3 regions of the Paenarthrobacter sp. AT5 genome follow, and region 3 is predicted to be linked to each of the others. Evidence: riboswitches for the same ligand, from Rfam matches in the RefSeq annotation. Region 3 holds a riboswitch; each other region holds the start of a gene.
What was found. Region 3 has a riboswitch for thiamine pyrophosphate ahead of thiD (bifunctional hydroxymethylpyrimidine kinase/phosphomethylpyrimidine kinase). Riboswitches for the same ligand answer to the same signal wherever they lie in the genome.

Region 1: linked by a shared signal. The riboswitch ahead of RI444_RS19220 (ECF transporter S component) and the one ahead of thiD (bifunctional hydroxymethylpyrimidine kinase/phosphomethylpyrimidine kinase) in region 3 are both predicted to bind thiamine pyrophosphate.
Region 2: linked by a shared signal. The riboswitch ahead of thiO (glycine oxidase ThiO) and the one ahead of thiD (bifunctional hydroxymethylpyrimidine kinase/phosphomethylpyrimidine kinase) in region 3 are both predicted to bind thiamine pyrophosphate.

Annotation. Positions count from the first base shown of each region.
Region 1 is NZ_CP136441.1:4,127,324-4,137,234, forward strand. It holds gene RI444_RS19200 (penicillin acylase family protein) at 1-259, shown strand, start outside; gene RI444_RS19205 (GNAT family N-acetyltransferase) at 307-909, shown strand; gene RI444_RS19210 (energy-coupling factor transporter transmembrane component T family protein) at 914-1,708, opposite strand; gene RI444_RS19215 (ABC transporter ATP-binding protein) at 1,705-3,246, opposite strand; gene RI444_RS19220 (ECF transporter S component) at 3,246-3,866, opposite strand; TPP riboswitch at 3,944-4,079, opposite strand; gene RI444_RS19225 (NUDIX hydrolase) at 4,262-4,933, shown strand; gene RI444_RS19230 (DUF4235 domain-containing protein) at 4,971-5,231, shown strand; gene mnhG (monovalent cation/H(+) antiporter subunit G) at 5,279-5,662, opposite strand; gene RI444_RS19240 (monovalent cation/H+ antiporter complex subunit F) at 5,652-5,930, opposite strand; gene RI444_RS19245 (Na+/H+ antiporter subunit E) at 5,927-6,493, opposite strand; gene RI444_RS19250 (Na+/H+ antiporter subunit D) at 6,490-8,058, opposite strand; gene RI444_RS19255 (Na(+)/H(+) antiporter subunit C) at 8,055-8,555, opposite strand; gene RI444_RS19260 (Na+/H+ antiporter subunit A) at 8,552-9,911, opposite strand, start outside.
Region 2 is NZ_CP136441.1:3,233,873-3,243,783, reverse strand. It holds gene RI444_RS14880 (DNA-methyltransferase) at 1-308, opposite strand, end outside; gene RI444_RS14875 (DEAD/DEAH box helicase) at 319-1,998, opposite strand; gene RI444_RS14870 (RNB domain-containing ribonuclease) at 2,314-3,771, opposite strand; gene RI444_RS14865 (ferritin-like fold-containing protein) at 3,813-4,478, shown strand; gene thiE (thiamine phosphate synthase) at 4,475-5,137, opposite strand; TPP riboswitch at 5,165-5,282, shown strand; gene thiO (glycine oxidase ThiO) at 5,275-6,534, shown strand; gene thiS (sulfur carrier protein ThiS) at 6,531-6,767, shown strand; gene RI444_RS14845 (thiazole synthase) at 6,770-7,567, shown strand; gene RI444_RS14840 (hypothetical protein) at 7,671-7,973, opposite strand; gene RI444_RS14835 (DUF3107 domain-containing protein) at 8,005-8,229, opposite strand; gene RI444_RS14830 (TetR/AcrR family transcriptional regulator) at 8,281-8,937, opposite strand; gene moeB (molybdopterin-synthase adenylyltransferase MoeB) at 9,022-9,911, shown strand, end outside.
Region 3 is NZ_CP136441.1:2,778,236-2,788,146, reverse strand. It holds gene RI444_RS12810 (vitamin K epoxide reductase family protein) at 1-242, opposite strand, end outside; gene RI444_RS12805 (ribonuclease E/G) at 719-4,090, shown strand; TPP riboswitch at 4,242-4,340, shown strand; gene thiD (bifunctional hydroxymethylpyrimidine kinase/phosphomethylpyrimidine kinase) at 4,331-5,851, shown strand; gene rplU (50S ribosomal protein L21) at 6,195-6,503, shown strand; gene rpmA (50S ribosomal protein L27) at 6,562-6,825, shown strand; gene obgE (GTPase ObgE) at 6,959-8,545, shown strand; gene proB (glutamate 5-kinase) at 8,535-9,713, shown strand; gene RI444_RS12775 (glutamate-5-semialdehyde dehydrogenase) at 9,710-9,911, shown strand, end outside.

The DNA.
Region 1 (9,911 bases), 1.3 Mb from region 3:
ACGTGCGCTCAGCGGGGACACCGGATGCGTCCTCTGCACGGAGAGCCTTCCCGGTGTTGACGACCGCAGCTTCCGGGGACCTGTCGCCCGTTATGTCTGGGACCTTGCCGAGCGAAGCAACAGCCGCTGGGTGGTCCCTTTCGGCGCCTCCGGCAGACCGGACAGCCCCCATTTTGCCGACCAACTCCCCCTCTGGGCCGAGGGTGAACTCATTCCCGTGATCACGGATTGGGGCCGTCTTCGCAACGAAACGCGCTGACAGCTGCTTCCGGCACGCACGCCACACACAAACCAAATGGAGAATGAATGACCACCTCAACAGAGGACTTTGCCGTCCGCCAGACCATCTACGCAGAAGAACTCCCGGGCTGGGGTTCGTTGCGGATTGTCCCGCTCATTCCTTCGGAAGACATCGAATTGGTCCACCAGTGGGTCTCGCAGCCAAGGGCAAGGTTCTGGGGCATGACCGAAAAATCACGCGAGGAAGTCCAGGGAATCTACGAGTTCCTGGACTCCCTGGACACGCACCATGCCTTCCTGGTGATCCTGGACGGGGAGCCGCTGGCTTTGTTCCAGACGTACGAGCCGCTGCACGATCCCGTGGGTGAGGCCTACCCTGCGCGCGAGGAGGACATCGGCATGCACCTGCTGCTCGCTCCCGCGACGCGGCCGATTCCGCACTTCACCCCGCGGCTTGCGACGTCCCTCATCAAGTACATGTTCTCGGTGCCCGGAAAGGACCGGATCATAGTGGAGCCCGATGCCAGGAACGCCAAGGCGCTTCGACGGCTGGAGGCGACCTGCTTCGAGCTGGGTCCGATCATCCAGCTCGAAGAAAAGGAAGCCCAGCTCGGCTTCCTCACGCGGGCCGGCTTCGAACAAATCCAAGCGGAGCAATCCACTCGCTGAACCCCTAGCGCCAGACGAAGCTCCACGTGCCTGCGCCCAAGGCGGCCAACACAGCCGCGGCGGCAATCAGCACCCCTCCCAGCAAGACCCAAACGTCCAGCATTGAATAGGTGGACTCCCGGGCCCACGTGCGCTGCGCTCCTCCGAAGCCCCGGGCCTCCATGGTCACAGCCAGCCGCGACGCCCGCCGGACAGCTTGGACCAGCAGCCCGAAGCTCTGACCAAGGGTCGCTTTGAGCCGCTGCACCGGGTTTCCCTGCGATCCCACGCCGCGGGCGCGCCGGGCCATGCCAATGGTTTGCCATTCCTCCGCCATCAGCCCCACAAGCCGCATCGCAGCCAACGATCCCAACACGAACCGGTGCGGGAGGCGGGCCTTCTGAGCCAGCGCGTCGGCAAGGTCGGTGGGGTCCGTGCAGGTCATCAGGAGGATCGCGGGGAGGGCGATCGCCAAGCCGCGGAGCATGAAACCCAGCCCCAACTCAAGGGAACCTTCGCTGATGGACCACAGTCCGACGTCGAGCAGTACGGCCCCGCTGTCCGCAGCGACAATCGCCGTGCTCCACCCGCCAATTGCGGCTGCGATGATGAGCGGCCACGCCCGCACCCACAAGAGCCGCAAGGTCAGCCCGGCCAGCGGGAACAGTGCGAGTTCGGCGGCAAGGGCGATCGATGCCGATACCCAGTCGATGGACAAGGCCAGGACCATCGAAATCAGGAAGACGGCGACGAACTTCGCCAGGGGGTTGGCCTTGGTCAGCACCGCGTTGTTTCCGGTGAGGCTTAGCGCATCCCTCATGCGGCACCCGCTTCCTGCCTGGCAGCTTCTGTGGCCGGGTCCAGCCGCAACTCCATGCCGCCCAGCACTGCGCTGAATTCCTCGTCGTGGGTGACGGACACAACGGCCGTGCCCTGGTCCAGCAACTCGGACAGGAACGACGCGAGTTCCGCCCAGGTGTTGGCATCCTGCCCGAAGGTAGGCTCATCAAGCACCAGGACCTGTGGGTGGGCGGCCAGGACGGTCGCGACGGAAAGCCGCCGCTTCTCGCCGCCGGACAGCGTGTAGGGATTCGCGTCCACCAAGTGCGTCAAACGGAGCCTCTCCAGGAGTTCGTCCACCCGCTCCTCACCCCTGCCGAGGTGCCGGGGCCCAAACATCAACTCATCCATCACTTTGCCCGTGACGAACTGATGCTCAGGCTCCTGGAACACCGTCCCGATCCGGGAAATCAGTTGATCCGCCTTCCATTTGAAGGGATCGATTCCGGCGCCCTCGGAAAGCTCGACGGCGGCAGAGACCTTTCCTGCCACCGGCGCCAGAAGGCCGGCCATCGTGAGCGCAAAGGTGGACTTCCCTGCGCCGTTGGGGCCAGTGATGGTCAACGCCCGTCCTGCCCGAACCTGGGCAGACACACCGGCTTGGACCGGGATGGGCGGGATGCTCTTGAAACCCCTCCGCCGCGGCTTTTCACGGGAAACGGCCACGTGTTCTGCTGCGAGGAGCAACTCCGCCGGCCCCTCAGCGGTGGTCCTGGTGCGGGTACGGGGCACATATCCCGGGACCCAGACTCCGGCTGTGATGAGCATGCTCCGGGCTTCGGCGAGCACCTGATCGGGAGGGCCGTCCAACAGCACTCCGCCACCGGCCGCGCCCGGTTGGAGGACCACTATGCGGTCAACCAGGTCCTTCCATACGGACACCCGGTGTTCCACCACAACCAGCGTGGCACCGGTCTTTTCAAGGCAGCGGCGAACTGCGTCCCGGACTTCCAGCACGCCTGCCGGGTCCAGGTTCGCCGTTGGTTCATCGAGCAGGATCAGCCCCGGCCGCATCGCCAGAATCCCGGCCAGCGCCAGGCGCTGCTTCTGTCCGCCGGAAAGAGCCGCCGTCGGATGGTCCAACGCGAGGCCGTCGCCGGCAGCGGTACGCAACCCGACGTCGTCGAGCGCTTCATGGACCCGGGCCCAAATGTCGTCCCGGGGCACGGCAAGGTTCTCAGCTCCAAAAGCGACGTCGTCGCCCACGCGCGACAGGACTACTTGCGTTTCCGGGTCCTGCTGCATGAGCCCGGCCCGGCCCCGCTGTTCGCGAGGTGCCGCACCGTCGATGAGGAGGGAACCGGTCTCGTCCGCGTCGTCTTCCTCATCACCCAGCACCCCGGCCAGGGCGTGCAGGAACGTCGATTTTCCGGCGCCGGACGGCCCCAGCAGCAGAACCCGTTCCCCGGGTTCGATCTGCAGGTCCAGCCCCTGGATGGCTGCTACCGTCCGGCCGGAATGCCGCCAGCCCCAGCCGTTGGCGGAGATGGCGGCGGGCCGTACCTGTGCCGGTCCCATCAGTTGAAGACTGACTCTGACGCGGCTTTCCGGGAAGCGAAGGAACTCAAGACGCCCGTGGACGCGAGCCCGCGGGTGGCCACCCAGGACAGTGCCCCGGCGATGATTGCACCCGAAACGGTGGTGAAGGCGATGTAGGCCAGCTTGTCGACGGCTTCGTAGGCGATGTTCCAGCCCCACGGCATGAAGGAATCGTTAAGGCCGCAGAACAGTCCTGCCCCGGCACCCGCGAGGAGGGCCACCGGGAGGTTGAACTTCTTGTAGCGGAAAGCAGCGAAGATCAGTTCCGCTCCGAGGCCCTGCAGGATGCCGGAGATCAGGACCGTGGTGCCGTACTGGGACCCCATGATGAGCTCACCCGTTGCTGCGACCGCTTCGCAGAACAGCGCTGCTCCCGGTTTGCGGATGATGAGCATGCCCAGTACGGCCGGGATCATCCACCCACCGGCGATCAGGCCGGTGAGGGGCGGATAAGCAGCATTCATGGGAACGGATACGAGTGCGGCGCCCTGGGACCAGGCCCAGAAGATCACTCCGCCTGCGATGGCAATCAGCGCCGCCACCACAATGTCTACAACGCGCCAGCTGTTGCCGGCCTTCTTCACGCTTGACGTGGTCATTCTTAGCCTCCTGAGGTTACAGGAGGGGAAAGTGCTCCCCGGTATTCCCGGTGGCCTGCTGCCATCCGGTTCCGGACACTCTGAGAAGCTCGACTCCCTTGCGCCGGTACTAACCGGATCAGGTTCGAGGGTCTGCGGCTGTCCGCACTCTCAGCGCCCTCGCGTCTCCTGCATGCCTGCAGGTTCGACGGCGGCGCTCCCCTGTCGTTATCAATCTGCCCTTGTGGGCGTGCCCAGTTTACACCGGAAGGGGTGCGCCGGGTTATGGGCCCGGTCATAAACCTTTTGCTGTTTCACGGGCGCACAGCCGCGACCCGCTGTGCCGCACACCTGAGAGAATGGGGCCAGCAGATTCAGCACACCGGATTCACAGCAGCAAGAGGGGCGCCCATCCCATGACAGAACAGCCAGCCAAGGACACCCCCGTGGCCGAACCCCGCCTTGCCGCCAGCGTGATCCTGCTTCGGGATGCGTCGGCGGGACTGGAAGCCTTTGTCCAGCACAGGGTCTCTTCCATGGACTTTGCCGCCGGCATGGTGGTGTTCCCCGGCGGTCGCGTCGATGCCTCGGACGCGGAGGGCTGGGACTACTCCTCCGAACTGCTGGAAAGGCATGCGGCCGACTGGGCGATGAGCTCGATCGCGGCCTCCGACCCGCATGCGCAAGCAGGCACGGTGCTGGCGGCTGCCATCCGTGAAGTGTTCGAGGAAGCAGGGCTGACCCTCGACGCCTCCCAGCTCCGCCCCTGGGCCAACTGGGTGACGCCCACGGACATGCCCAAGCGCTTCGACACCTACTTCTACGTGGCCAGGCCCGCCCCCGGAGCCGAGCCGCAGCACCAAACCACGGAGGCCTGGCAGTCACTCTGGATGCCGGTGGAAGGCATCCTGGCGGCCGAGGCAGAGGGCAAGCTTCAGCTCATGCCCCCAACGTACTTCCTGCTCAAGGAGATCTCGGAGTTCCACAGTGTGGAGGCCGTGTGGCAGGCCGAGCATCAGGTGCGGCCCGTCCTGTCACCTCCGGGCTCCATGGCTGCGTTCCTGAAGGAACGCGGGAACAAGCAGTAAAACGCGGCCCCCACCGCCGTGACGCTAGGCTGAGGTCATGAACTTCTTCTTCAAGCTTCTGGGTGCCGGTGTGAGCCTCGGCGCGGGTTTCCTTGGCACCAAATTGGTGAACAAGGGTTGGGAAAAGGCCACAGGCCACAAGCCGCCCACAGGCCACGACGACGTCGAGACGAGCCTCCGCTCAGCCCTGACCTTCGCGTTGGTATCGGCTTTCGTCAGCACGCTCATCCAGGTGCTCACCAGCCGCGGAACCCAGCGTGCCATTGCCCGGTTCGCGAAGTCCCAGGACATCATCTAGGAGCTTCCGGTTTCCTGGCACGCGTTCCTGAAACGCAGGAACGCGTGTCAGTTCTCCTTCTGGCTTTCGGCTGCCCGCTGGACCACTGCTTCCAGTTCATCCTTGGTCAGCAGTTCCCGGTGTCCGTGCTTGGTGCGGTACGCGGAGCGGCCCACCATGTGCGCGGAGACTGGAGCGGTGAGCAGTTGGAAGATCCAGGCCACCAGCAGGACCGGCCACACCCACCACGTCCTCATCTGCAGGCCTATGGCAGCCAGCATCAGGAACAAACCCAGGACCTGGGGCTTGGTGGCGGCGTGCATGCGGCTCATCAGGTCGGGAAAACGCAGCAAGCCAATAGCAGCACCCAGGGACATCAGCGCGCCCACCACCAGAAAGACGGCGGTCACGCCATCAATGACTGCGTCCATGCCCGTTGCATCAGGACTCATTGCTTTGACCCCTTCTGTCGGCCACGAAGCGGGCAACCGTTACGGATCCGATGAATCCAATAACGGCCAGGGCAACCAGCAGCATGAGGTTGTTCAAGTGGCGGTTCACGGCCATGTCGATAGCCAGCGCCGCGCCCAGGATGGCCAGCAGTACGTCCGATGCCAGCACGCGGTCCAGGAGCGACGGGCCGATGGCGATCCGGATGATGGCCCCGGCAGCAGCCAGGCTCAGGATTGCCGCCGTTAGCACCAGTACAAGTTCTTTCACAGCGCTGCCCCTTTCACACCTGGGTGCTGCTCGGCCTGCAGCGCGTCCAGTTCTTCACGTGTTCCCATGATCCGGATCAGCCCGGCTTCGATGTCCTGGACCTCCCGGCGGATCTTCTGGATGTCCTCTTCGGTTTTCATGTTCAGGGCGTGCAGGTACAGGGTGGACGTGGAGCGGTCCACTTCCACCACCAGCGAGCCCGGAATCAGCGAAATGACGTGGCCGGTGGCCGTCACCATGAGGTCGGAATGGCTCCGCAACGGAACAGCGACGATGGCACTGCGCACGCTGGGCCCTTTGACCACGGCCAAGTAGAGGACCAGGAAGCTCGCTGCCGCCACTTTGCCGAGGAACATGAGGGCGAAGCGGAATGCCCGGAGCACGTTGAACCGCCCGCTGAGTTCCACGGGCGGAAGGTAGAACAGCTTGGCCACAATGATCGCGATCAACGCGCCGAACAGCAGATTGCCCGGGCTGAAGTCCCGCCAGAGGGCACCCCACACGATGACCAGCCAGACCAGCAGCGGCAATTCGGTCCGGAAGGATATGGGTTTACGGCTCATTTGGCATCACCCGGCTGCGCCTGCGCGGGCACGGGAGCGGTGTCACCCAGCACGGAGTGGATGTACGCACCCCGGTCCAGCATGATTTCCGCAGAGCCGCCGGCGAGGTTGAAGAGCGGTCCGGCGAAGACTGTCAGTGCCACTCCGAAGACCACCAGCGCTGCGGTGGAACCCACCATGCTTCGCGGGAGGACTCCGACGCTGCCGGGAGACTGAAGGACGGGGTCCGGGAAGTCAGCGTCCTCGGGCTTGCGCCAGAAGGCCCTGTTCCAGACGCGGGCAATCGCCAGCAGCGTCAAGAGGCTTGTGACAACCCCGCCCACTACAAGCGTTATGGCCAGCGGTGTTCCCAGATCCACACCGGCCTGCAGAAGGCCGAGTTTGCCCAGGAACCCTGAGAAGGGCGGAATGCCTGCAAGGTTCATGGCCGGTAAAAAGAACAGCACGGCCAGCAGCGGGGAGAGTTTGGCCAGTCCGCCCAACCTGTCGATCGACGACGATCCGCCGCGACGTTCAATGAGGCCCGTTACCAGGAACAGGCTTGTCTGCACCGTGATGTGGTGGGCCACGTAGAAGACTGCCGCTCCCAGCCCCGTCACGGACGACACCGCCAAGCCGAACACCATGTACCCGATGTGGCTGACCAAGGTGAAGGAGAGCAGACGTTTGATGTCGCTCTGTGCCAGGGCACCGAGGATGCCCACCACCATCGTCAGCAGGGCCACCACCATAAGCGGGGTGTTGAGCGTGTCCCCCGGGAAGAGGAGCGTCTCCGTCCGGACCATGGCGTACACGCCCACTTTGGTCAGCAAGCCTGCGAAGACTGCCGTGACCGGTGCCGGGGCCGTCGGGTAGGAGTCCGGCAGCCAGAAGGACAGCGGGAAGACGGCTGCTTTGATCCCGAAGGCTACCAGGAGCATCACGTGCAGGAGGTTCTGGGTCCCCTGATCCAGCTCGGCCAGTTTGATGGCCAGGTCCGCCATGGTGATGGTGCCGGTGGCGCCGTAAATCATGGCGATGGCGATCAGGAACAGGACCGAGGAGACAACCGAGACCACCACGTAGGTGACGCCGGCGCGGATGCGTGGTCCGGTACCTCCCAGGGTCATCAGTACGTAGCTCGCGGTCAGGAGGATCTCGAAGCCCACGTAGAGGTTGAAGAGATCACCGGTGAGGAAGGCATTGGACACGCCGGCCACGAGGATCAAGTAGGTGGGGTGGAAGATCGAGACGGGAGCTTCCTGGTCGCCGTCGGCCATGCCCTGGCCGGTTGCGTAAATCAAAACCGCGAGGCTCACCACCGTGGAGACCACCAGCATGAGTGAGGAGAACTGGTCCACCACCAGGACCACGCCCCACGGAGGCAGCCAACCGCCCAGCGTGACGGACGTCGTGCCGCCGTTCCACACGGAGAAGAGGAGGAAGGATTCCAGAATCAGTGTGAGGCTCAGGATCCCGATGCTGACGGCACGCTGCGCCGCAGTGTGCCGGATCAAGACGAACGCCAGCGCAGCGCCCAGGATGGGGAGAAGGACAGCAAGCGGTGACAGGTTAGCGAGATTCACGCGCTGCCTCCTTCCCGGCTCTTTGCCGTTTTGGGGGTTTCGGTTTCTTCCGGATCCAGGCGTTCCTCGGGGGTGGACGGCGTAATGGCGAACTCCGAGGTTTCCAAGGGAACGATTGCATCGTCTTCAGCGTCGTAGCTGGGTGTTTTGGCCACGCGGCGGTCTTCAACGTCATCCTGGATTTCGTCTTGCCGTGCCAGGGCCCAGGTGCGGTAGATGATGCCGAGCATGAAAGCCGTGACGGCGAAGGAGATGACGATCGACGTCAGGATCAAAGCCTGCGGCAGGGGGTCGTTGTAGGCCCCCGGATCTGTCTCTTTGCTGTACAAGGGAGCCAGGCCCGCGTAGCCGCCGGTCGCGAGGATGAGGATGTTGGTGGCATTTGCCAGCAGCATCAGGCCCAGCAGGACGCGCGTAAGGCTGCGTTCCAGGATGAGGTAGATCCCGCAGGCGTAGAGAACGCCCATGACGATCAGCAAGGTCAGGTTGATGCTCATGCGTTGCCCTTCCCTGCAGAGGCGGTCTCGGCGGCGTCTTCCTCGGCGATGGGGGCTCCCTTTCCTTCAAAGTGCTCGTCGATCTCGGCACCAAGGCTGCGGAGCACGTCCAGGGCCAGGCCCACCACCACGACGTACACGCCGATATCGAAGATGGTGGAGGTGACGAACTTGACGTCCCCGAACACCGGGAGCCAGAACTCGATGATGGCGCTCTGGAACACCTGGCCGCCAAGGAACAGCGGTACGACGCCGGACGCAGCCGCCGTGGCCAAGCCAGTTCCCAGGAGTGTTCCGGCGCTGACTGTCGCTGCCTCACTGAGTTCGAACCGGCCGCCGGCCAGATAACGAATGGTGAGGGCCAGGCCTGCTGTCAGGCCTCCCGCAAAACCGCCGCCCGGCAGGTTGTGCCCGGCCAAAAGCAGGTAGATCGAGAAGACAATCATGGAGTGGAAGATCAACCTGGTGACAACTTCGAAGATGATGGACCTGCGCTCGGGGGCCAGGGTACGGCCTGCCACAAGCCAGGCATCGCGTGTCACGTCGCTGAACTTCCGGGCGACGGCCAGCGTGGCACTGTCGCGGGAATCGCGCTCCACCCGCCGGCCCACACTGCCTTCGGGTACTGCCGCTGACGTGCGGATCCGGTCGCCCCGGCTGCGCACGAAGATCAAGCTGGCCACACCGGTGGCTGCAACGGCCAGCACCGAGATCTCACCGAACGTGTCCCATGCCCGGATGTCCACGAGGGTCACGTTGACGACGTTCAGTCCCCCGCCGCCTTCGTAGGCAAGCTTCGGGAACTCCAGGGAGACCGGCGTGGCTACCCGCGCACCCATCGCGAACATGGCAACGAAGATCATGGTGGCGCCGAAGGCTGCACCGATAATGACGCGGATAACCCGCAGCCTGCCGCCGGTGCGGTCCCTCAGCTCTGCAGGAAGGCTTCGCATGGCCAGCACGAAAGCAACCAGGACGATTGTTTCCACGAGCATCTGGGTCAAGGCGAGGTCAGGAGCGCCTTGGAGGGCGAAGACCAGGGCGATCCCGTAACCGGTGACGGACACCATGAGTACGGCGAGGAAACGTTTGTTGGCCCGGACGGCCGCAAGCGCACCCACCACAATGCCGATTCCCACAATCAGCTGGAGCGGCGAATTGGGATCGATGAAGTACACGTTGCCGGGCAACGGCTTGTTGGAAACGAGCAGTGCTGTCAGGGGAACCGCGAAAGCGACACTGAGGATGACCGTCAGGTAGAAGTACAGGGAACCACGCTGCGTGCGGCCGGTGATCCAGACCGCGACGTCGTCCAACGCGCCGATGGTGTGCTGGTAGGCGCGGTCGCCATCCACC
Region 2 (9,911 bases), 460 kb from region 3:
AGGAGCCGCCACGCTTCCACCAGCTTTGGTTCCAAGAAGGACCAGTAGTCGCTGAAGGCGTCGTCGTAGCTGTGCAGGGCGCCCTTGATGGTGTCATAGGAACGGCCTTTGAAGCCCACCCGGTCACCGTCACCGTCCGCGTTGCGGACCATGCGCGTTTCCTGGCGCCGCTGGACCCGCCCGGTGTTGAACGGGGGATCCACGTAGATGAGTGTGAAGGCGCCGTCCGGCAGCGTGGGAAGGAACGATGCGTTGTCCGCATGTACCACCAAGTTGCTGCCGTCCGGCGCCCAAACAGTTTCAGCCATCGCCGTCCGGTTAGGCCTCGGTGGTGGCAGGCGTGGTGCCTGCGGCCTCGCCGGAAACTACCTCGCCGTTGCGACGACGGGTGCGGGTGCGGCGGGTACGCGCCGGCTTCTCCGATGCACCCTCGGCGGACTCGCGGGGAGCAGCGGTCGCGGTGCCCTCTGCATCGGAGGTACGACGGCGGCGCGTGCGGTTGCGTCCGCCCTCGCCCTTGGAGCCGGCGGAGTCTGCGGACTTTCCGTCACGGGTGCGGCCACCATCGCGACCGGATCCGCCCTGGCGGCCTCCGCTGCGCGAGCGGGAGTTCTTCTTGCCCGTCTCGCCCAGGTCCTCCAGGACCTCGGCGTCCACGCCTGCCAACATCCGCTTGTTGCGGGGCAACCGCCCCTTGGTGCCCTCGGGGATGTCGAGGTCGGTGTAGAGGTGCGGGGAGGAGGAATAGGTTTCAACCGGTTCGGGGACGTTGAGTCCCAGTGCCTTGTTGATCAGCGCCCAGCGGGGTACGTCGTCCCAGTCCACGAACGTCACGGCCGTACCCTTGTTTCCGGCACGGCCGGTGCGGCCTACGCGGTGCAGGTAGATTTTCTCGTCTTCGACGCACTGGTAGTTGATGACGTGGGTGACGTCCTCGACGTCGATGCCGCGGGCGGCAACGTCGGTTGCGACGAGCACGTCCACCTTGTTGTTGCGGAAGGCACGCAGCGCCTGTTCGCGGGCTCCCTGGCCCAGGTCACCGTGGATGGCCGCTGCTGCGAAGCCGCGGTCCACGAGTTCCTCGGACACCTTCGCGGCGGTGCGCTTGGTTTTGGTGAAGATGATGGTGCGGCCACGGTCCTTGGCCTGCAGGATCCGGGCAACGACTTCAGTCTTGTCCATGCTGTGGGCACGGTAGATGAGCTGGCGGATATCGCGCTTGGTCAGGCCCTCGTCATTGGGGTCCGCAGCGCGGATGTGCGTGGGCTGGGTCATGTACCGGCGGGCCATGGCGATGACCGGGCCGGGCATGGTGGCCGAGAAGAGCAGCGTCTGGCGGACCGGGGGAGTGCCGGCGATGAGGGTCTCGACGTCCGGCAGGAAGCCGAGGTCGAGCATCTCGTCGGCCTCATCGAGGACTACCATCTTGACGTTCTTGAGGCTTAGGTGGCGCTGCTTGTACAGGTCGATCAGGCGTCCGGGGGTGCCCACCACGATCTCCACGCCCTTCTGGAGGGCATCGATCTGCGGTTCGTAGGCACGTCCGCCGTAGATGGTGGCAATGCGGGCGTTGCGCTTGCGCGAAGCCGTCTGGAGGTCGTTGGCCACCTGGACTGCAAGCTCGCGGGTCGGGACGATGATCAGCGCCTGGGGTGCACCCTGGACGGCAAGTTTGGCGTATCCGGCGTCGTCGCGGCCTTCGATCCGCTGGAGTACCGGAATGCCGAAGCCCAGGGTCTTGCCCGTTCCGGTCTTCGCTTGGCCGATGATGTCATGGCCGCCCAGGGCCACGGGAAGCGTCATGGCCTGGATCGGGAACGGGTGCGTAATTCCGGCGTCGGCGAGGGACTCGACGATGTCCGCGCGGACGTCGAAGTCGGCGAAGGACTTCTCTTCGATCTCGTGGGGGGTCTCGTCCGAGGTGATCGTTTCCTCGGGTTCGATGGTCTCGGTTCCGGTGGAGTCCGTCAGGACTTCATGGGTGTGCAATTCACTCACAGGGAGTTTCCTTATTCATTTGGGCAGGCGCTGCATGCTCAACGGCGGCAAAGCTGTACCGGAGCACGAACTGGCGCAAGCATTTCCAGTGGAAGCCGATCGCGGGCTATCTAAGTACTGGCACTGGGGACCAGCGGGCACATCTCAAGATCGCGTAGGGGCGGGCTTGTTGAGTTCAAAAATTAACTGAATCAACGACCGGGCATCCATTACTACTGTCCCAGTCTATCCTGTGCCGGACAAAAACCCCGTTGCGGCCGAAATCCCTGAGGCCCATAGCGGCCCGACACCGCGGATTCCCTGGCCCACTAGGTGTCATTCGGCCAGTTCGAACCTGATCACCCGGCCGGTGATGTCGGCCTTCACCAGGCGCACGCGCACCTGGGTTCCGGACACCAGCTCACCATCGCATCGGGCAGTGACGGCAGGTCCGGCGATCTGCACGGTGCCGTAGGGGCCATTGCCGTTGCCGTTCCCGTTGGACGGCTTGGACCCGGAAATCACCACGGCGTCGAATACCTGACCTACGTGGTTTGCCGCGAGCGCGGCTTCCACGGTGTCCAGGGCCATTCGCTCCAAGCGGCCTGCCAATGAGTCGGAAGCAGCCATGATCCCGGGCAGGTCAGGCAGCGCTTCCCGTGCCCACACGGGGATCTCCCGGCCGTTGCTGAGGGCTTCGCAGATCACCAGGACAAAGCGGTCAATGAGCCTGCGGAGTGGAGCAGTGGTGTGCGCGTACGGGGCCCCGATGGCGGACTGGACAACGTTCTCCGGTACCTCACCGTCGAACGGGGTGTAGCCGGCGCCCCGGAACAGCATGCCGGCGGAGTGGAGGATGGCCAATTGCTTCGGATCCGAACCATCGAGGGTCCGGAGGTACTCGCCGTAGCTGATGTCGCCGTCCCACGGTTTTCCGAGGGCCTGGGTTTGGCGCTTGAAGTGCAGTAAGGAGCGCTCATCAGGGGCCGGCATGGTCCGCAGGATGCCCACCTTGCCGTCGAGCATCAATTGGGCCGCAGCCATTCCGGTCATCAGGGACATCTGGGCGTTCCAGTCCTCGATCGGCAGCGAGGGAGCAGCCACGATCCGGTAGTCGCCGTCGGTGACCTGGACGATCTCCTGTTCTGGCATGTTCAGGCTCGCCCCGCCGCGTTTGCGCTCGAGTTCGACCCGCTTCAGGCCCACTTCCTTCAGGAGCATGAGGACCTCGGGGGCGGTTCCCGCATCGATCTGCTTCTGTGCACCCTTGTAGCTGAGCTTTGCACGGCTGCGAACGGTGGCCCGCTCCACGGACATGGAGACCACTTCCGCGTTGTGGTCGAGGTCGAAGTCCCACACGAAGGCGCTGCATTCCTGCTCTGCCAGGAGGCTCCCGGCTTGCTCGCTGATGACCTCCGGATGCAGCGGGACCCTTCCGTCCGGTGCGTAGAACGTTTGCCCGCGCCGCCGCGTTTCGGCGTCCAAGGCTCCGCCGGGGGCCACGAAGGACGGCACGTCGGCAATTGCGTACAGGACCTTGTAACCGGCATCGTTCCGCTGAATGAACAGCGCTTGGTCCAGGTCGGTGGAAGTCGCGGGGTCTATGGTCACGAACGGCACGTCCAGCAGGCTGCGGGGCGGCAACTGCAGGTTTTGAACCGCCTGGCGCGCTTCATGCTCGGCGTCGGCAGGGTAGTCGCCGGGTAGTTCCAGCTCGCTCCTCAAGGCAGCCAGGGAGGCAGCGAGCCGGTCGGAAGAATCGTCGACGTTGGGCGCTATCCGGTGATGTGACACGAAAGTCAGACTAGCCCGAAAACGGCGGATAGTCTTGGACCATGGGCACGTCCACTCCTGGCGGGATTCCCGCGGACGTTCTCCCGGCAGAGCTGCTGGGAGCCATGGCCTATGGCGAATTGTCAGCGTTCGGGCGGTTGTCCGCGGACTCCCGCTTTGCCCCTACCCTCCGGGACCGGGCCACCTTTGCCAAGATCGCGGTCGGTGCGTTCGGCAACTATGCGTTGATCAGCGGCAGGCTTACCGAGATGGGGCGGGACCCCGAAGACGCCATGCTTCGCTTCCAGCCGTCGTTCGATCACTTCCATGAGCGCACCCCGCCAGGGGACTGGTACGAGTCTGTTCTGAAGGCGTACATCATCGACACGGTGTCCTCGGACTTCTACAGGACGGTGTCCGGCTTCCTGGACGCCGGGACACAGCAATTCGTCCGGAAAGTCGCTTCTGCGGACCAAGCCACCGAGGCGTTGCGCATCCTCCTCATGCGGGCCCTGAGGGACGATCCCAGGTTGGCTTCGCGCCTTGCCCTCTGGGGCCGAAGGCTGGTGGGTGAGGCCCTCACCCAGGTGCAACGGGTGGCGTTGGAGCACCCGGACCTGCGTGCCGTACTTCATGACGGACAGGCCAAGGCGGAGGTACGCCGGTTGACGGCGGAACTCGCCGATCACCACGGCCGCCGGATGACGGGCCTCGGACTGGCTGCCTAGGCGTCCAGGGCTTCGAGCAGCGCCTTGGCCGCCGCCGTAGGGTCTTCTGCTTCGGTGATGGCGCGGACTACGACGATGCGGCTGGCTCCTGCCGCAACCACCTGCTCCACATTCGAAAGATCGATCCCGCCAATGGCAAACCAGGGAAGGGCGGATCCTGCGCGTTCCACAGCTTCGGTGGCATATGTGACCAAGCCCAGGCCCACTGGCGTCCGGCCCGGTTTGGTGGGTGTGGCCCAGAGGGGACCGACGCAGAAGTAGTCCAGTCCTTCGCTGCCCGACGAAGCCGCAATGGCCGCGTCCACCTGATCAGGCCCATGCGTGGAAAGACCTATGGCAGCGGTGTCCCCGAGCAGCTGCCGGGCCACGGGCAGCGGGAGGTCCTTTTGGCCCACGTGGAACACGGGAGTCCCGGAAACACGGGCGATATCAGCCCGGTCGTTGACCGCCCACAGCTTGGAATGCCGGGCGGCAGCTTTGTTCAGGACCTCGAGCAACTCCAGTTCCTCGGCGGCCTCAAGGGTCTTGTCTCGGAGCTGGATGATGTCCACGCCGCCTTCGAACGCGGCGTCCACAAAGTCTTCGAAATCGCCTTGCCGCCGGCGGGCATCGGTGCACAGGTAGAGGCGGGCGTCGGTGAGGAGATCAGGCTGGGTCATGGAAACCAGAGTAGTTCCTCTAAACTGGGCACGTACTGCGGGAGCCGTGACAGCGTCATATGACCGTCCGGCTGAGAGGGCTTCAGAGCCGACCGCTTGACCTGATCCGGCTAATACCGGCGTAGGGAAGGAAACCAATGGCAGAAGCCATCCAAGCAGACGTTGCCGTCATCGGCGCAGGCGTAGTCGGCCTGGGCATAGCCCACCGGATCCGGGCCACAGGCCGTTCCGTGGCCCTCATCGATCCGAACCCCGTCAGTGGAGCATCCTTTGCAGCGGCCGGGATGCTGGCCCCCGTGAGCGAACTCCACTACCAGGAAGAAGATCTCCTGGAACTGATGCTCGAATCGTCCAGGTTGTGGCCAACGTTCGTGTCCGGATTGTCCGGTACCGGCGTCACCACCGGCTACAGCACGACGTCGACGCTCGCGGTGGGTGCCGATGCCGCCGATCGACGGGCGCTCGCCGATCTGCGCTCCGTGCAACAGGCGGCGGGGCTCACAGTGGAGCCGTTGATGCTGCGGGACGCGCGGCAGCGCGAGCCGCTGCTCAGCCCCGGAATTTCATGCGCTTTCGATATCCCGGCCGACCACCAAGTGGACCCCCGCCGGCTGGCGGAGTGCATACTCGCCGGATTGGCCGCGCACACCCCGTCGGATGCCACATGGGTCCCGGGCGCGAGCAGCGGGTTCCAGCTGGCAGCGGAAGCCCGGCGGCTGCTGTGGGAGGGTGACCGCGTTGTGGGCGCTGAACTCTCCACCGGCCAAGTGGTAGCGGCAAGGGAAACGGTGCTGGCCAATGGCTTGGCGGCTGCGGCGACCGGCGGACTTCCTGAGGACCTGCACCTGCCGCTCAGGCCGGTTTACGGAGACATCCTCAGGCTCCGGGTACCGGAGGACCTGCGCCCGTTGCTGACCTCCACGGTCCGCGGAATGGTGCGGGGAGTGCCGGTGTACATCGTGCCCCGCGAGGACGGGACCGTGGTGATCGGGGCAACCCAACGCGAGGACGGGCTCTCGACGGGATCGAATGCGGTGTCTGCCGGCGGCGTGTACCAGCTGCTTCGGGACGCCCAGGTCCTGGTCCCCGCAGTCGGTGAGCTGGAGCTCATCGAAGTGACAGCCCGTGCACGGCCGGGCACCCCTGACAACGCTCCGCTCCTGGGGCGGGTGGGCGCGGCGGACGGCGCCGTCCGGGGCCTGATCATAGCCACGGGTTTCTTCCGCCACGGCGTACTCCTGACCCCCATAGCCGCACAGATCGTGGCCGGCTTGCTCGACGGTTCCGCGGATGACCGGTGGGTCCGGTTCCGTCCGGATCGTTTTTCTCCGCAAGGCGCCCTCGCCGGGCGCGGCATTCCAACACCATCCATCGCTTCCACCAAGGAAACAGCATGAACATCACACTCAATGGGGCCCGGCACACCGTGGCCGATGGCGCATCCGTCAGCACCCTGGTCACGTCCGTTACCGGACGCGCCCTCGACCCGAGCGGACAGGCGGCCGACGGCGGCAAGCTGGGTGTTGCCGTCGCGCGCAATGCGGAGGTGGTCCCGCGTAGCCAGTGGGCAGCAACGAACCTCGCCGACGGCGATGAACTCGAACTCGTTACCGCAGTCCAGGGAGGCTGAGCATGACCATCCTCAACACCGAAACGACTACTGACACGCTGGAAATCGACGGTGTCGCCTTCAGTTCGCGGCTCATCATGGGCACCGGTGGCGCCCCGAGCCTGGACGGTTTGGGGGCGGCCCTGGTTGCTTCCGGTACGGAGCTCACCACGGTGGCCATGCGACGGTACTCGCCGGCCGAGACGGGCTCGCTGTTCCAGTTGCTGGTGGACAACAACATCCGGGTGCTGCCCAACACGGCAGGTTGTTTCACTGCCAAGGACGCTGTCCTTACCGCGGAGCTGGCCCGCGAGGCGCTGGAGACCGATTGGGTGAAGCTGGAAGTCATCGCGGACGAACACACGCTGTTGCCGGACGCGGTTGAACTCGTCGACGCCACTGAACAACTGGTCAATCGGGGTTTCAAAGTCTTCGCATACACCAACGACGACCCCGTGTTGGCACTGCGACTGGAAAACCTCGGCGCCACTGCGGTCATGCCCCTCGGAGCACCGATCGGGACCGGTCTGGGCATCCTCAACCCGCACAACATTGAAGTCATTGTGTCCCGTGCCTCCGTGCCTGTTGTCCTGGACGCAGGCATCGGAACTGCTTCCGATGCGGCACTGGCCATGGAGCTCGGTTGCGACGCTGTCCTCCTGGCCACAGCGGTGACGCGTGCCCAGAACCCTGTCCAGATGGGTGAGGCATTCATGCACGCCGTCAAGGCAGGCAGGCTGGCCAGGCTGGCAGGCCGCATTCCACGGAGGGAACACGCGCTGGCATCATCGGCGATGGAGGGCCGGGCAGAGTTCCTCTGAGCCCGTACCAACCTGCGACGGCAGGTACTGCTGACAACTGTGGCCACCACCCCATGCGGGTGGTGGCCACAGTTCTTAGTCGCCCGGTTGAGCCGGGAAGGTGCTACAGGCGGAGTGCTTTGGTGAGCGCTTCAGTGTCCCGCACGGTCCGGGTCCTGCCAAGGAACACCGCGACGCCTGCCGCAGCTGCCGTGCCAAGGACGATCGGCAAGACCCACGGAATCCAGGTCAGCCCCGGCTGGTAGCCGAAGCCGGCGGCAATGAAGGCGATCCAGCTGAGGGCGCCGACTCCGAGGGATACTCCCGCGGGGACGGCAATGCCGTACTTGCCATGCCGTTTGTCGTTTGCCCACACCAGGAAGCCGGTAGCGACGGTAACGAACACCATCACGACGAGGGAAAGCATGGGGTCTCCTTAGCGTTGCGGGCGTTCTGGATCAGAGTGCGCCGAAGCCCACGCGACGAACTTCCTCCGCGCCGATCTCCACGTAGCCCAGGGCACCGCCCGGAACAATGACCTGACGGCCCTTATCATCGGTGAGGCGCAATTCCGAGCCCTTGGACAGGGCGTCTGAAACAAGCTTGCCTACGGCCTCGGCATCGAGCGAGGATTCGAGCACAATTTCGCGGCCAACGTTCTGAATGCCGATCTTTACTTCCACAACAAGGCCTCCAAGCCAATCAACGTTTTAGGTCAGTCCCTTATTTGTAGCCTAGGACTCTTTGGGGAATCGACTGATTCCGCGCCAAGCTAAACGATAGATCAGATCACTGGCCACATCGAGGTCAAGGTTTCCATCCGTTTCCAGCCAGTACCGGGCGCTGACCTGCGCCATTCCCGCCAGGCCGCGGCCCAGCAACTGAGCTTCAAGGGGCGGCAGCTTGGTGTCTTCGGCGATCACATGGGCTACTGCGTCCGCGAACGTCTTGTTGAACGTCTCCAGGCGTGAGCTGACGTCGGGATCGTTGATGAGGTCCGATTCGAAGACGAGGCGGTGGGCCTGGTCGTCATCGGCAATGAACTTGTAATAGGCGCGCATTACCGCCTTGACGCGTTCCTTGTTGTCCGTGGTGGAGTTCAGCGCGCTGAGCATCAGTTCCGTCAGTGCGGCCAGATGGCTGTCCAGCAACGCCATGTAGAGGTCCCGTTTGGAGGGAAAGTGCTGGTAGAGGACCGGTTTGCTGACGTGGGCGGTTTCGGCGATCTCATCCATGGCTGCTCCATGGAAGCCATTGGAAACGAAAACCTCCAATGCCGCGTTCAGTAATTGTGCCCGGCGCTCGTCCCGCGGCAACCTTGCTGAGCGGGTGGAACCGGACCGTTCCTGCTTTGCTGCTGCCCCATCGTTTGCCCGTGCGCCGTCAGCCACAGTCTGCCGCCTTTCCTTTGCAGTTATGACCACTGTACCGGTGGGTAATATGACCGGGCGGCATCGGCAGGCATACATTGGGGTATGGCCTCAATTCTTGCTGCCCCCACTGCGCCCGCGGTCCTGCCGCCACTCGTTGAACCGGCCGACGGACTGACGCCGGCCGAGGTGGAACGGTACTCCCGGCATCTCATCATTCCCGAAATCGGCGCGGTGGGCCAACGCAGGCTTAAGAATGCGAAAGTCCTTGTCATAGGTGCCGGTGGCCTGGGATCTCCGGCGCTTTTGTACCTGGCCGCGGCCGGCGTCGGGACTCTGGGCATTGTGGACGATGACACCGTTGACTTGAGCAACCTCCAGCGCCAGGTGATCCACGGTGTTCACGATGTGGGCACACCCAAGATCGAGTCCGCGCGCAAGGCCATCGCCGAGCTCAATCCGCTGGTCACCGTAGTGCTGCACAACCAGCGGCTGGATGCGTCCAACGCGCTGGAGCTTTTTGCGGGCTATGACCTCATCCTCGACGGTGCGGACAACTTCGCCACGCGCTACCTGGTGAACGATGCCGCAGCGATCCTCGGCAAGCCGTACGTCTGGGGCTCCATCTTCCGTTTTGACGGCCAGGTCAGCGTGTTCTGGGCAGAACACGGCCCCACCTACCGCGACCTGTACCCCGAAGCCCCACCCGCCGGCTCGGTGCCCTCCTGCGGCGAGGGCGGTGTCTTCGGCATGCTGTGCGCCGCAGTGGGCTCGCTGATGGTGACCGAGGCAGTGAAGCTGATTACCGGCGTCGGGCGTTCCCTGCTGGGGCGGGTTGCCCTTTTCGACGCGTTGGGCGGCAGCTGGCGCGAAATCAAGGTGTCCAGGGATCCCGAAGCCCAACCCATCACGGAACTGACGGACTACGAGGCATTCTGCGGGGTTACGCCGCCGGCCCCTACCGACGGCGAACATACCGTCACAGCCAAGGAACT
Region 3 (9,911 bases):
GTTCCGCAGGAGACCCATGGATTTACGTCGCATGCAGTGACGTGGTTTGGGTCCTGGAGCACCTGGAGCTTTTCCAGCACCAATGCCCCCGAGGCCAGCCAACCGACAACGCCTGTCACCAGGAGCAGCCAGGCAAACGGCTTGTCCCGTACGGCTGCGGGCAGCGTATCCCTGTGCGGTGCGGGTCCGGCAGCAGGGGGCGGGGCGTGGTGGTCCAGGTTTCCCCTGGCAGTGCTTGGCATCGCGGATGCATCCTCTTCCAACGGGTGGCCCCGGTCTGGCCGGGATGGGTTCTTTGGAGGATTCTAACGCCGCATGCTGAACCCTGCGCCCAGCTTTCCCTTCCACAACCGGTAGGCGACACGGTTCCTACCCCGTGAATGTGCGGGGGTGTGAGAGAATGGACATGGCCGGAAGCCGATCCACATTCGTCATCCGGTCCGGTGACTTGTTCCCAAGACCGCCAGCATGAGCAGGGCCTGCACGGATCGCCTGATCCGCTACAGGCCCGCCATGACAATGGACGGCACCTGGTTGTGGCAGCTGAACAACGGGTTTTAGAACCAAGGCACTGGCCTTCCAGGGCTGCCGCACCCCAAGGATGGTGCGAACCGGAAGGCATACTACTGACTTCTGTCAACGCCTGCGGGTTTTGACAATATTTGCCCCATTGGGTGCCGGATGTGGCGGCGCTTCCGGGGCAGGAGTGTTGCCACATATGGATAATGACCAGGTTGTAGCCGTAAATGATGGGGCGGAACCCGCGGAAGCAGCGCAGGCGCCCAAGAAAACCACCCGCGCCAGGACCGCCCGCGCGCCCCGCAAGACTGCCGCCAAGGCAGCTGCCGACAGTGCGGCAGAGCCGGTGACCGCCGAAGAAGCTGTCGATGCCGCTGCGGCTGTCCAGGCCCCCGATGCCGCTGCCGGCGCACCGGCTACTGAAGAACCAGCTGCGCAGGCTCCGGCACGTCGAAGCCGTGCCCGCAAGAAGGTTGAGCCTGCTGAGCCCCTTCCCGGCTTCGATGGGACCCCTGCGCCGGACGCGCAGGCAGAGACCACCGAACCGGCAGTGGCCACAGAACCGGCAGGATCTTCCGCTGAGGCCGCAGACGCAGCAGCAACCGCCGCTGAGCCCGCAGAAGCGCAAGCCGAGGCTGCACCGGAAAAGCCGGTCCGCCGTCGTCGTACTGCAAAAGCAAAGGTTGAAGCTCAGCAGGCCGAAAGCGCCGAAGCCGCTGCCGAAGCCACAGCCGGTGCCACGGATGCAGAGCCCGTCGCAGAAACCAGCCAGGAAGCTCCGGCCGCAACAGCGGAGGAGCAGGCTGAAACGGACGCTGCCGGTTCGTCCTCCTTGTTCCTTGAGCCGGTCTCCATCACCTCGATGATCTTCCAGGCGCCCGACCTCAGTGCTGTTGTCCGCCCGGCCGAAGAAAAAGACGCCGAGGCCGACGATGAAACCGAGGCCAGCGGTGAAGCTGAGTCGGAAGATGCCGGCAGCCGCCGCCGTCGCCGCAGCCGGGGACGCCGCGGACGCCGCGGCAACGAACGCGATGACAACGATGCCGAGGGCAGCAGCGAAACCGAAGACGACGAAGCTCCCGCTGCGGAGGCGTTGGAAGAGGGCGTCACTTCGCGTCGTCGCCGTCGGCGCCGTCGGGGGGACCAGGACCTTGAACTGACCGGCGGATCGGATGACGATCCGCCCAACACGGTCACCCGGGTCCGGGCGCCCCGCCCCATCACCGAGACCGCTGCCTCCAACCGGGTGGCGAGCGTCAAGGGTTCAACCAGGCTCGAAGCCAAGAAGCAGCGACGCCGCGAATCGCGCGAAACCGGTCGCCGCCGCCAGGTCATCACCGAGGCCGAGTTCCTGGCGCGTCGTGAGTCCGTCGACCGCCAGATGATCGTCCGCCAGCGCGATGACAGAATCCAGATCGGCGTCCTGGAAGACGGCGTGCTGGCTGAACACTTTGTTTCCAAGACCCAGCAGGACTCCCTTATCGGAAACGTCTACCTGGGCAAAGTACAGAACGTCCTGCCGTCCATGGAGGCAGCGTTCGTCGACATTGGACGCGGCCGCAATGCGGTGCTCTATGCCGGCGAGGTGAACTGGGACGCGGTGAACCTTGAGGGCCAACCGCGCCGGATCGAGAACGCGCTCAAGTCCGGAGACTCCGTCCTGGTGCAGGTCACCAAGGACCCCGTGGGTCACAAGGGTGCGCGTCTGACCAGCCAGATCTCCCTGCCGGGCCGCTACCTCGTCTATGTCCCGGGCGGTTCCATGACCGGAATCTCCCGGAAACTGCCCGACGTCGAACGGAACCGCCTCAAGCGGATCCTGAAGGACCGTTTGCCGGAGAACGCCGGCGTGATTGTCCGCACGGCCGCCGAAGGCGCGTCGGAAGAGGAACTGACCCACGACATCAACCGCCTCCGGGCGCAGTGGGAAGGCATCGAGAGCCAGGCGTCCTCAACCAAGGTGCTCGCACCGGAGCTGCTGTACGGCGAACCGGACCTCACCATCAAGGTGGTTCGGGACGTCTTCAACGAAGACTTCTCCAAGCTGATTGTTTCCGGCGACGAAGCCTGGGACACCATTGAGGCCTACGTTACGTACGTTGCACCTGACCTGGTGGGTCGCTTGGAAAAGTGGACCAAGGACCAGGACATCTTTGCTGCCTGGCGCATTGACGAACAAATCCACAAGGCTCTGGAACGCAAGGTCTTCCTGCCGTCCGGCGGCTCTTTGGTGATCGACCGTACCGAGGCCATGACTGTCGTGGACGTCAACACCGGCAAGTTCACCGGCAGCGGCGGCAACTTGGAAGAGACCGTCACCAAGAACAATCTGGAAGCGGCCGAAGAGGTAGTTCGCCAGCTCCGCCTCCGTGACATCGGCGGCATCATCGTCATCGACTTCATCGATATGGTCCTGGAGTCCAACAGGGACTTGGTGCTGCGCCGGCTGGTGGAGTGCCTTGGCCGCGACCGCACCAAGCACCAGGTGGCGGAGGTGACGTCCCTGGGCCTCGTCCAGATGACGCGCAAGCGCATGGGCACAGGCTTGCTGGAGGTCTTCGGTGAGCAATGCGAGCACTGTGCCGGCCGCGGCGTGGTGACGCACGACGAGCCCGTGGAACACCGCCGCGCCAACGTGGTGGCTGCCGAGCAGCACCGGTCCCACACCGAAGCCCAGCAGCCGTCCCAGCGCAGTGAGCGTAAGCGCCGCCGCGGCAAGGGCGGCAACCAGGCACCGGAAGCTACGACGCCGGTCCAGCCGGCCGCTGCCCCGACGGCACCCGCTCCGGCTGAATCTGTGGATCCCGCCCAGAAAGCCAAGGCAGAGGCTACCCGGGCCGCATTGGCGACGATCGCCGCTGCTGCGCACGCTGCACACCTGCACGATGACGAGGTGCACCGCGCCGAGGAAGCAGCCCGCGCCGCCGGCAAGGCGGAAGCAGGCCAGACGGGTCCCGCTCAAGCGGATCCTGCCCGGAAGGCTCCTGCGCAGTCCGCTCCTGCCCAAGGGGATGCCGCCCAGGCCCCTGCGCAGGGCGGGCAGACGCAGGGCACCACCCCGGCAGAAACTGCGGCCAGGGAGGGCCGTCCGGCTCCGGTACTGCGCTTCGGCGGAGAGGAAGTGGCTCTGCCCTTCGTGGAGCATCACGACGAACCTATCAAGAAGCCCGCCATGAGCCTGGATCTGCTGGCTGAGGCCTTCTCGCACTTGGGCGGCACACCTGAGGTTGTCCCCGGGTCTGAGGTTGCCGGGTCTGAGAAGGACGCGCCCGGGAACGTTGAATCTGCTGACGCACCCGTGAGCGCCGACGCCTTGCCAGCCACGTCCGCTGGTACTGAACCCGTGGAGTCCCGGTCCGGCGACCGGGGCCGGCGCGGCAGGCGGAACCGCAGTGCCAGCAGGGCCCAGGGTGCTGCCAACGAGACCAACGTTGAGCACCACGACGTTCGGGCCGCCACAGGTGGCGGGACCTCGCACGAAGCGAAGGCGCCGGCTGAGCCGGCAAAGAAGCCAACTCCAGCATCGGAGCCGATCATCCTGGGGGTGGGTGTTCCGGCGTCGGAGCTGTAAACAGGCACTGAAGACACAGGTGGAACGAAGGCCGCGCAGCGCATGCTGTGCGGCCTTCGTCGTGCAACGGGTCATCATCCGCCCGCTGGGGTCATATCCAGGCCGTTAGCCGCCGGGGTTCCCGGCGTGAGGGGCTTCCGGGCTAGGCTAGGACACTGACACGGGGTGCCGGGCATAGGGCCGGGCTGAGATCCAGACCCGTTGAACCTGTCCGGTTAGCACCGGCGAAGGGATGTCTCCATGACTTCAATGTCGTCTTCTGCTGTTTATCCGTTGCCAGCGGTCATCCGTACACATCCGAGGGTGTTGAGCATTGCAGGTTCGGACCCCTCCGGCGGGGCGGGGATCCAAGCGGACCTTAAAAGCATTGCTGCGCACGGCGGCTACGGTATGGCCGCCATCACCGCGCTGACGGCCCAGAACACGCGGGGCGTCAGCGGTGTGCATGTGCCGCCGGTGGAATTCCTCCGCCGGCAGCTGGAAACCGTCAGCAGCGACGTCGTTATCGACGCCGTGAAGATCGGGATGCTCGGTGATGCCGCCGTCATCAACGAGGTCCGGACCTGGCTTGCCAAGGTACGTCCCGCCGTCGTGGTCCTGGACCCGGTGATGGTGGCCACCAGCGGTGACCGGCTGCTGCGGGAATCAGCCGAGGCAGCCTTGCGTGACCTTCTGCCCATGGCGGACCTCATTACACCCAACCTTCCGGAACTGGCCATGCTGCTGGGGGAGCCCGAAGCGCAGGACTGGCCCGCGGCGCTGGACCAGGGCAAACGGTTGGCCGGGGAGTGCGGCAATACGGTGCTGGTCAAGGGAGGCCACTTGCCGGGGGCGCAGTGTCCGGATGCGCTTATCAATACCAGCGGTTTGCTGCGTCAGGACGTGATCGAAGTCGGGGGACCGCGTGTTCAGACACGGAACAGCCACGGCACCGGCTGCTCGTTGTCCTCGGCCCTGGCCACTGTCCAGGCAAGAACAGGAGATTGGGAGGCGTCCCTGCGGGAAGTCAAGCCCTGGTTGCGCGAGGCTCTGATGAGGGCTGACGATCTTGAAGTGGGCCAGGGGAGCGGTCCGATCCACCATTTCCACCATCTCCGGGAATCATCCCGGCCCGGGGCCTTCGCTACCCTCCTGTGGAAGGAAGCCGCCGTGGAGCTGGAAGCCATCCACGGGCTTGCCTTCATACGGGACTTGGGGTCCGGGGAGTTGCCGGAGTCCGAGTTCAGCTACTACCTGGCCCAGGACGCCCTTTACCTCAACGGGTATTCCAGGGTGCTTGCCCGGGCAGGTGCCCTCGCCCCGACCGAAGAAGAGCAGCTGTTCTGGGCCCGGGGTTCCCAACAGTGCCTTGACGTGGAATCCGAATTGCACCGGAACTGGCTGAGCGGCCGTGAAGCGACGACGCAGAGCGGCCCAGTCACCAAGGCCTACGTGGACCATCTGATGGCGTCATCTGCTTCGGGAAGCTACGGCGTCCTGCTTGCTGCGGTCCTGCCCTGCTACTGGCTGTATGCGGAAGTGGGGCAGCAACTGCACGCCGACTTCGTCCAGGCCGGTTCCCCGGAGAACCATCCCTACGCGGATTGGCTGAGGACCTATGCGGACGAGGATTTTGCGGAGGCGACGCGGAAGGCGATTGCTCTCACGGATGCCGCAGCAGCTGCGGCATCCGGCCGTGAGCGGGCTGCCATGAAGGAAGCCTTCGTCCAGTCCTGCCGCTACGAGACCGCGTTCTTTGATGCCCCAAGACTGCATTCGTAACACGGACGCCGCGCGTCGGACGGGAAATCAACGGCAAGGCCACGTAGAGGCTGTAAGCTGTATGGGCACGGTGCCGGGAACGTCCGTTCCTACTGGTGACAAGCGTCACGTGGTGGCTTCCGGACCCGGCCTCATTTGCAGCTGAAGGTCAAACTAGCGTAATCTTGATCTTCGGTGCTTACGCCAACACTTGGGTTATGCCCCTTGGAATTGTTCATGGGATGACTCGCGGGCTTCGATCTGAAGTCCACGGCGTTGAGGCACAGCGTGAACCAGGCCTGATTCCGGTTCGGGGTTCCGCACGCAAATTTAGTAAGAAACGTCGAGAGAAGTGAGTACCCAAGTGGTGTACGCGATTGTCCGCGCAGGCGGCCGCCAAGAAAAGGTTTCCGTTGGAGACTACGTAACTCTGAACCGCGTCCCCGGTGGAGCCGGCAGCACGCTTGAGCTGCCCGCCTTGCTCCTGGTTGACGGCGACAAGGTCACCTCCGCTGCTGCGGACCTGGCCAAGGTGAAGGTCACGGCTGAGATCCTGGAAGACCTCCGCGGTCCCAAGATTGTCATCCAGAAGTTCAAGAACAAGACCGGCTACAAGAAGCGCCAGGGTCACCGTCAGGAACTGACCAAGATCAAGATCACGAGCATCGCGTAACGTCCGTTACGTAGTTCAGATTTCAGTTTCCCCAGAAATTTAGAGGCAGGCATTTCACATGGCACACAAAAAAGGCGCGAGCTCCACTCGCAACGGTCGTGACTCCAACGCACAGCGCCTCGGCGTCAAGCGTTTCGGTGGCCAGGTAGTTTCCGCAGGCGAAATCATCGTTCGCCAGCGTGGCACCCACTTCCACCCCGGTGCAGGCGTCGGTCGCGGTGGCGACGACACCCTGTTCGCCCTCGAAGCCGGTGCGGTTGAGTTCGGTACTCGCCGTGGCCGTCGCGTGGTGAACATCGTTGCTGCTGCTGCCGCAGAGTAACAACACTTTCTGAACCGGTGGAGCGGGCCAACAGGTCCGCTCCACTGTTCTTTTAACCGCATTACAATCGTTCAGGGCGCCAGGCGCACTGGGCAAGGCGTTCGCGCTGTTGACAGCAATAGAGGAGATTCACGTGGCGAGCTTTGTAGACCGGGTAGTCCTGCACGTATCAGGCGGTACCGGCGGCCATGGCTGTGTCTCCGTCAAGCGCGAGAAGTTCAAGCCGCTGGGCGGGCCCGACGGCGGCAACGGCGGCAATGGCGGCGACGTCATCCTCCGTGTCTCAAGCCAGACCACCACGCTCCTTGATTACCACCATGCCCCGCACCGCCACGCCACCAACGGCGGCCCTGGCATGGGTGATTGGCGTGACGGCAAGAACGGGGAAACACTGGTTCTTCCCGTTCCTGACGGCACGGTAGTCAAGACCAAGGACGGAAAGGTCCTGGCAGACCTGGTCGGAGAAGGCACCGAGTTCGTTGCAGCTGCCGGCGGCATCGGGGGACTGGGCAACGCAGCACTCTCCTCGCAAAAGCGCCGCGCTCCGGGGTTCGCCCTCCTGGGAATCGAGGGAGAATCCAGCGACATCGTCCTGGAGCTGAAGTCCATCGCCGACATCGCCCTGGTCGGTTTCCCTTCTGCCGGAAAATCAAGCCTGATTGCCGCGATGTCGGCAGCCCGGCCCAAGATTGCCGACTACCCCTTCACCACGTTGGTGCCTAACCTGGGCGTGGTCGAGGCCGGCGACGTGCGTTTCACCATCGCGGACGTGCCCGGGCTCATCGAAGGCGCCAGCGAGGGCCGCGGCCTTGGCCACAACTTCCTCCGCCACGTCGAACGTTGCGCGGCGCTGGTGCACGTGCTGGACTGCGGAACGCTCGAATCGGACCGGGACCCGCTGTCCGACCTCGCTATCATTGAAGCGGAACTTGAGAAGTACGCCGTTGACATGAGCTACGCGGGAGTGGACGGGGAAGTGGTTCCCCTGAACGAACGCCCCAAGCTGGTGGTGCTCAACAAGGTGGACCTGCCGGACGGCAAGGACATGGCCGAATTCGTCAGGCCGGACCTCGAAGCCCGCGGCTACCGCGTCTTCGAAGTATCGGCCACCAGCCGCGAAGGCCTGCGCCCGCTCAGCTTCGCCATGGCCGAGATCGTCAAGGCTGCCCGTGACGCCGTCAAGGCTGCACCGCCCAAGGCTGCCCCGCAGGTCCTGCGGCCGCGCGCCGTCAACGAGGCCGGTTTCCGGATCCGCCGCGAGGAGAAGAACCTCGAGCCGCTCTTCCGCGTTTTGGGTGAAAAGCCCGTGCGCTGGGTCAAGCAGACTGATTTCACCAACGAGGAAGCTATCGGCTACCTCGCCGACCGCCTTGCCAAGCTGGGCGTGGAAACCGAACTTTTCAAGGTCGGGGCCAAGCCCGGAGACACCGTGGTGATCGGCGAAGACGACGGCGTCGTCTTCGACTGGGAACCCACCATGATGGCCGGTGCCGAACTCCTTGCCACTCCGCGTGGCACGGACATCCGCATCGCAGACATCGGCGATCGTCCCACCCGTGCCCAGAAGCGTGAGGAGCAGCTTGAGCGCCGCGAGGCCAAGGCTGCCGCGCGCGCCGAACTGGAAGCCGAGCGCAAGGCGGGCATCTGGACGGAATCCGCCAGCCGCCGTCGTGCCCAAACCGTCAAGGAAAGCAACCTGGACAACGGTGATGACGACTAGCACTTTCGAAGCACCGGAAGCAGGCCTCCACCAGCGCCGCGAGCTTGCCGAAGCCAAGCGCATCGTCGTCAAGGTGGGTTCCTCGTCGCTGACCAGCATCAAGGGCGGTATTTCCGAGAAGTCGCTTACCGCTTTGGTGAATGCCCTGGCAGGGAAGCGCAATGCCGGTGCGGAGATCATCCTGGTTTCCTCCGGTGCCATCGCGGCGGGGCTGGCGCCCCTGGGCCTGGCCAAGCGTCCCAAGGACCTGGCCACCCAGCAGGCTGCCGCGAGTGTTGGGCAGGGGCTGTTGATGGCGCGGTACACGCAGGCGTTCAACGCCCACGGAGTCACCGTCAGCCAAGTCCTGCTCACCGCAGACGACCTGATGCGCCGGACCCAGCACACCAATGCTTTCCGTGCCCTGAACAGGCTGCTGAACCTCGGAGTCGTTCCGGTGGTCAATGAGAACGACACCGTCGCAACGCACGAAATCCGCTTTGGCGACAACGACCGCCTTGCGGCCTTGGTGGCCCACTTGGTGCGCGCCGATGCCTTGGTGCTCCTGTCCGACGTCGACGCCGTCTATGACGGGCCGCCCGCCCACGGTGCGAAGCGCATTTCCCTGGTGCGCGGAGCGCAGGACCTGGAAGGCATCACCATCGGCAAGGCCGGCAAAGCCGGAGTGGGTACCGGCGGGATGATGACCAAGGTTGAGGCTGCCTCCATCGCCGCAAGCTCCGGAATCCACGCCTTGGTGACGTCCACCGCCAACGCCGCAGCCGCCCTCGCGGGCGAGGACGTTGGAACCTGGTTCGCGGTGAACGGCAACCGCAAGCCGGTCCGGCTTTTGTGGCTGGCCCACCTTGCCACTGTCCGGGGACGCCTGGTGCTCGACGACGGCGCAGTGAAGGCCGTGCGCGACAGGCACAGGTCACTCCTGCCCGCGGGCATTTCGAACATCACAGGCGAATTCGAAGCCGGCGACCCCGTGGAGATGGTGGGCCTGGACGGAACAGTCGTCGCCCGTGGCCTGGTCAACTATTCCTCCGAGGAGCTTCCCCGCATGCTCGGGCGCACCACGCAGGAACTGGGTCAAGCCTTGGGCCGCGGCTATGACCGTGAAGTTGTTCATGTTGATGACTTGGTGCTCGTGCGCGCGCCCCGCTCATCTAAACTTGGAGCATGACTGAAGCGCTGACCCCTGATGCCCTTGTGACTTCCGACGTTTCCGGTGCTTCCGGCCAGACGCCGGCAAGCCCCGTGGCAGGCGCTGTCCCGGTTACGCCCGAAGATGTCCAAAGCGCGGTCTACGCGATCGCCGACCGGTCCCGCAAGGCTGCCCGCCGCATGAGCCAAGCCAACCGGGCCTGGAAGGACCGCGCGC